Regions from separate parts of the Streptomyces sp. NPDC087310 genome, predicted to be linked through region 1. Evidence: riboswitches for the same ligand, from Rfam matches in the RefSeq annotation. Region 1 holds a riboswitch; the other holds the start of a gene.
The links. Region 1 has a riboswitch for cyclic di-AMP ahead of ACIO3P_RS09430 (transglycosylase SLT domain-containing protein). Riboswitches for the same ligand answer to the same signal wherever they lie in the genome.
Positions count from the first base shown of each region.

Region 2: linked by a shared signal. The riboswitch ahead of ACIO3P_RS19765 (transglycosylase family protein) and the one ahead of ACIO3P_RS09430 (transglycosylase SLT domain-containing protein) in region 1 are both predicted to bind cyclic di-AMP.

Region 1 covers NZ_JBIUYF010000002.1:846,017-849,218, reverse strand. The annotation lists gene ACIO3P_RS09435 (enolase C-terminal domain-like protein) at 1-592, shown strand, start outside; cyclic di-AMP (ydaO/yuaA leader) riboswitch at 1,069-1,232, shown strand; gene ACIO3P_RS09430 (transglycosylase SLT domain-containing protein) at 1,237-1,959, shown strand; gene ACIO3P_RS09425 (amino acid permease) at 2,064-3,202, opposite strand, start outside.
Region 2 covers NZ_JBIUYF010000005.1:113,260-116,461, forward strand. The annotation lists gene eno (phosphopyruvate hydratase) at 1-975, opposite strand, end outside; gene ACIO3P_RS19765 (transglycosylase family protein) at 1,200-1,943, opposite strand; cyclic di-AMP (ydaO/yuaA leader) riboswitch at 1,952-2,124, opposite strand; gene ACIO3P_RS19770 (transglycosylase family protein) at 3,005-3,202, opposite strand, start outside.

The sequences.
Region 1 (3,202 bases):
GCCCCTGGTCGGCACGCTCGCGTACGCCGAGGATCCGTGCGGGGCCGAGGACGGCTTCTCCGGCCGGGAGATCCTGGCGGAGTTCCGCCGGGCCACCGGTCTGCCCACCGCGACCAACATGGTCGCGACGGACTGGCGTCAGCTCATCCACGCGATGGCGTTGCAGTCGGTCTCCATCCCGCTCGCGGACCCGCACTTCTGGACCATGCGGGGGTCGGTGCGGGTGGCCGAGCTCTGCCGTGCGGCGGGCCTGACATGGGGCTGCCACTCCAACAACCACTTCGACATCTCGCTGGCGATGATGGCCCAGTGCGGGGCCGCCGCCCCGGGGGAGTACAACGCCCTGGACACCCACTGGATCTGGCAGGAGGGCATGGAGCGGCTGACCGTGGAGCCCCCGCGGATCACCGCCGGCGAGATCGCCGTCGACGACACCCCGGGTCTCGGCGTCGAGGTCGACATGGACCGGCTGCTCGCGGCCCATGAGCTGTATCGGGAGAAGAAACTCTCCGGGCGGGACGACGCCGCAGCGATGCGCTTTCTGGTGAAGGACTGGGAGTTCGACGGCAAGCGCCCCTGCCTGGTGCGGTGACCCGGCCCGCCGGAAGGGACGCGTGAATCGACATGCCGTCAGAAGAATGAACGGCACGGAGAATTCGGTGGCGCCCCCGGTCAATTCCCGCGGACTGTCCGCAGTTGTCGGGGCGTCGGGTGGAGGCGTGCCGGATCCCGCAACCCGACGGCAGCCCGACGGCAACTCGGCGCGACCCAATGATGGGTCTTTGTCGGAATTGACCGTTAGGCGGATATAGGCATGATTAATGTGCCTTGACACCTCTAACGCCTTTTGCCTGTCCGATAATTCCGTTACGTTCGTGACCTGCGTCATACCCCCGGCGACGGGCGGGCGGGGCGAGGTGGGCGCTTTCTCTCACAGGGGAGGAAAGTTGAGTTCCCGGAACCTCTCCGGAAAGGCGATTGCGCCGCCTTTGCGGAACTTGTGCGGCCCTGATTTCTCGCTTACGTTCACGTCCATCCGGATGGACCGCCAAATCCTGCCGCCGTCCGGAATCCCACACACCTATCCGTCAGAAGGCAGGAGCGGGGGACCCAGGTAAGTCGCCGGTCCGGAATTCCGGACCGGCTCGGGGTGAAGCCGTACGCACCGTCGTACGGCCGGGCATCTCCAGCCCGAACCCGACAGCTCACCTCGCAGGCGACGGAGAGGAATTCGTCGTGCCCAGAAACGCCAAGCACCGCCGTTCCAGAGCTGGCTCCATCGCCCGTCGCCTCGTCGCGGTGGGCACCGGGGGCGCCGCCCTCGCGATCCCGCTGGTGTCCGCGGCCACCGCCCAGGCGGCGGAGGCCCCCGCCGCCCCGGCGAAGGCCACCACCTACGTCGTGGTCTCCGGCGACTCCCTGTCCAAGATCGCGCACGCGCACTCGGTCAGCGGCGGCTGGAAGAAGCTGTACGAGGACAACCGGAGCGCCGTCGGCGCCGACCCGTCGCACGTACGCCCCGGCCTGAAGCTGACCCTCAAGGGGACGGCCCCGGCCACCGCCGAGAAGACGGCCACCAAGGCGAGCACGAAGTCCGGTACGAACGGCTCCGTCACCCAGGCCGCCGCGAAGACGTACAGCGACAACCTGGACGGCTGGATCCGCGAGTCGCTCGACGTCATGGCCCAGCACGGGATCCCCGGCACGTACGAGGGCATCCACCGCAACATCATCCGTGAGTCCGGGGGCGACCCGAACGCCATCAACAACTGGGACATCAACGCCCAGAACGGCGTTCCGTCCAAGGGCCTGCTCCAGGTCATCGCCCCGACGTTCCAGGCGTACCACGTGCCCGGTACGTCGACGGACAGCTACGACCCGGTCGCCAACATCACGGCCGCGTGCAACTACGCCGCCGACCGGTACGGCTCGATCGACAACGTGAACGGTCCCTACTAGACCGGACCGGCGTCGCCCTCGCGCGCCCCGCACACCGGCCCCGGCCCCGCCGTCCTACGACGGCGGGGCCGGGGCCGGTTCCCGTACCCCACGCGGCACCCGTGTCACACGCGTCGCGCGCGCAGCTCCCGTACCCCCGCCACCGCGAGCACGAGCGCCGTCGCGCCCAGGGACCACAGGAGCTGCGGGCGGGCCGCGTCATCGGTGAGCATCAGGACGAACACCGTCGCGATCGCGGCGAGCGTCGCCCAGGTCAGGCCAGGGAAGAGCCACATCCTCAGGACCAGGCGCTCCGGTGCCTCCCGCTCGATGCGCGGGCGCAGCAGGAGCTGCGACACGGCGATCATCGCCCAGACGAAGAGCAGCACCGCGCCGACCGCGTTGAGCATGTACAGGAAGACCGTGTCGGGCCACTTCAGATTGAGCAGTACGGAGACGAACCCGAACGCCACCGACGCCAGCACCGCCCGCCGCGGCACACCCGCGCCGCCCACCTTCAGCAGGGCCTTCGGCGCCTCGCCCCGTTCGGCCAGCGAGAAGACCATCCGGGACGAGCCGTAGAGGTTGGCGTTGAGCGCCGAGAGCAGTGCCACGAAGACCACGATGTTCATGATCTGTCCGGCCGACGGGATACCGATCGCGTCGAGGACGGTGACGTACGGGCTGAGCCCCGCCTTCTGCGCCGTCCAGGGCAGCACGGTCACGATGACCGCCATCGAGCCGACGTAGAAGAACAGGATCCGGAAGACCGCGCTGCGCACCGCGCGGGCCACCGAGCGCACCGGGTCGTCGGACTCGGCCGCCGCGATCGTGACGACCTCCAGACCGCCGAAGGCGAAGATCACGGCGAGCACCCCGGAGGTGACGCCCTGCCATCCGTTCGGGAGGAAGCCGCCCTGTCCGGTGAGGTTGGCGAGACCGGCCGGGCCGGTGTCGGGCAGGACGCCGAAGATCGCGAGCAGCCCCAGAACCAGGAACGCGACGATCGCGAAGACCTTCAGGGCCGCGAAGTAGAACTCGAACTCGCCGAAGTTCTTCACGGCCGCGAGGTTCGCGCCGGTGAAGACCACCATGAAGACCAGGACCCAGGCCCACTGCGGTACGGAGGGCAGCCAGCCGTTCGCGATCTGCGCCGCGCCCGTCGCCTCCACGGCGAGCACGACGACCAGCAGGAACCAGTACAGCCAGCCGACGCTGAACCCCGCCCACCGGCCGAGCGCGCGCTCGGCGTGCACGGAGAACG
Region 2 (3,202 bases), on a different contig from region 1:
GCCCCGGGCGAGGCGCTCCGGGTTGGTGACGAAGAGGTCGTCGCCGACGATCTGGACCTTGGCTCCCAGCTTGTCGGTGATGACCTTCCAGCCGGCCCAGTCGTCCTCGAAGAGCGGGTCCTCGATGGAGACGAGCGGGTAGGCGGCGACCAGCTCCTCGTAGTACTCGGTCATCTCGGCGGCCGAGCGCGACTTGCCCTCGAACTCGTAGGAGCCGTCCTTGTAGAACTCGGACGCGGCGACGTCGAGCGCGAGCGCGATGTCACGGCCGGGGACGTAACCGGCCTCCTTGACCGCTTCGAGGATGAGGTCGAGCGCGGCGCGGTTGGACTCCAGGTTGGGCGCGAAGCCGCCCTCGTCGCCCAGGCCGGTGGAGAGGCCCTTCTGCTTCAGGACCTTCTTGAGCGTGTGGTAGACCTCGGCGCCCCAGCGCAGCGCCTCGGAGAAGGACTCCGCGCCGATCGGGGCGATCATGAATTCCTGGATGTCGACATTCGAATCGGCGTGCGAGCCACCGTTCAGGATGTTCATCATCGGAACGGGCAGCAGGTGCGCGTTCGGGCCGCCCAGGTAGCGGAAGAGCGGGAGGTCGGACGCCTCGGAGGCGGCGTGCGCGACGGCGAGGGAGACACCGAGGATGGCGTTGGCGCCCAGCGAGCCCTTGTTCTCGGTCGCGTCCAGGTCGATCATCGCCTGGTCGATGAGGCGCTGCTCGGTGGCGTCGTACCCGACCAGCTCCGGGCCGATCTGCTCGATGACGGCGAGGACGGCCTTCTCGACACCCTTGCCCAGGTAACGGTTGGCGTCTCCGTCGCGGAGTTCGACGGCCTCGAACGCACCGGTGGAGGCACCGGAGGGGACGGCAGCACGACCCGTGCTGCCGTCGTCGAGGCCGACCTCGACCTCGACCGTGGGGTTGCCTCGGGAGTCGAGGATTTCCCGGGCTACGACGACGTCGATGGACGGCACGAGCATCTCCTTCTGGATGTGACGCGTGGGTGCAGGGTCTCTTGGCCTTGCGACATGAGCCTAACCGGCTCCGGGTCATCGGCCAGCCGGTGCCCGCCCCTAAGACGCCGCCGTGGACCCTCCCGGGCGACATGAGGCCCGGTCCGGTGCCCCGTTATCCGTGCCCGGTGCCCGGAAAAGGCCCCGGCCCGGCGCGTACGGGGGTGACGCGCCGGGCCGGGAAGGACGGATCAGCTCAGGTGGAGCTGCTGACCCGGGTAGATGACGTCCGCGTCGGGGACGATGTCCTTGTTCAGGTCGAAGATCTTCTCCCAGCCGCCCTTGACCTTCTGGGCGGTCGCGATCTTGGAGAGGGTGTCGCCGGACTTGACCTTGTACTCGCCGTCACCCTTCTTGATCGTCGCGGGACGGCTCTGGCCACGCGAGGCCGGCTGCGCCTCGTCACGGCTCGACTGCTGCGGCTGCGCCTGCTGGCTCGGGGCGGACTTCTGCGTACCGGAGTTGCTGGAGCTACCGGAGTTGCTGGAGCTACCGGAGTTGTTGGAGCTGGAGGAACCGGTGTCGGAACCGGAACCGGAGCCGGTCGATCCGCCGCCGTACGAGGCGCCGGAGAGGTTCACGCCGCAGTTCGGCCAGGCGCCCTTGCCCTGACCCGCGAGGACCTTCTCGGCGACGGCTATCTGCTGCGACTTGGATGCCTGGTCGGCGCGCTGGGCGTAGGAGGTACCGCCGTAAGCGGCCCAGGTGGAGGGCGTGAACTGCAGACCGCCGTAGAACCCGTTGCCGGTGTTGATCGACCAGTTGCCGCCGGACTCGCACTGGGCGACCTGGTCCCACTCGGAGGCGGTGGCGGCGGAGGCGGCGGTGGCACCGAGCAGGGGGGCCGCGACGGCGGCACCGGTGATCCCGGCGAGCGTCGCGTAGCGGACGGCCTTGGACGCGCGACGGTGCTTGGCCTTGCTGGAACGCAGCAGCATGGAACACATCTCCTCACCGACGCCTACGAGGTGAGCTGTCGGGTTCGGGCCAATGAGTTGCCCGGCCGCGTGCTCTCACACGCGGCTTCACCCCAAGCCGGTCTCCGCCCGTCTCTCGACGGCCGGGCCCGGCACGAACCTATGGGTCCCCCGCTCCTGCCTTCGGCGCTTGAAGCGACGATTACTCCCCCCGACCGACGGCAGGATTCGGCGTGACGGTCGACGAGGCCCGCGGTGCGAGCGGTTCAGACCGTAATCACAGCCCTGCCGGTTGTTCAAAGAAGCACATCCCGGAAAAAACGCCCTTACCTCCTCCGACGGACAATACGTTTCCGCAGGTGGGAACCGGATTCGCCCAACGGCCGGGGCGCAGAGCCCGAGTTGCGGTGAAGAGACCCTTGTCTCACTTGCACAGAAGGGGACATACGGTCGCTAACTGACCGCGTTCCGGCCGGAGATCGGAGGCGCTGGCCAGGACGGACGCGGCCGAGGAGGCGTCAACGGGGCGCCGTTCAACGGCACTCGCCCGCCCGCTCCGGATCCGTACGTTCCGGGTCGCCGGATCCGTAGGTGTCCGGGTCCCGGATCCGTACGCGCCGATCCGCGATCCGTGCGTTCCGGGTCGCCGGATCCGTGCACGCCGATCCGGGAACCGTGCGTTCCGGGTCGCCGGACCCGTGCACGCCGATCCGGAATCCGTGCGCGCCGATCCCGGAACCGCCCGTTCCCGTCCCGGAATCCTCGGATCCGGTCGCCGGAAACTTCGGATCCGGTCGCCGGAAACTTCAACTCCGGCCCCGGAATCTTCGGCTTCGGCCCCGGAATCGCTGACTCCGGTCGGTCGGACCGCTGACTCCGGCCGGTGGGGCCGTCAGCTCCGGTCAGTCGGAACCACCGGCTCCGCTCGGTGCGGGCCACCGGCTCCGGTCAGCGAGGGCCGCCGACCGCAGTCGGACAGGACCGCCAGCCCCGGTCAGTGGGCGCCGCCGGCCCCGGTCAGTCGGGCCACCGGCCCGGTCGGACAGAACCGCCGGCCCGACCCCCCGGCGCGGGGTGACTCAGACCCAGCCGCCGACGACCTTCTGCCCGCCGGTCGCCAGGGAGAGGTGGCCGCCGACCGCGGTGACGACCCGCTCGACCTCGCGCTCCACGCCCTCCGTGAGCTTGCCGGCGTCACGCGTCCCTCCGGCCCCGCGGGACGCGCGGCTGTCCGCCCCGCGCTCCTCCGTCGTACCGCCCGGCGTGGCGCTCTCGTC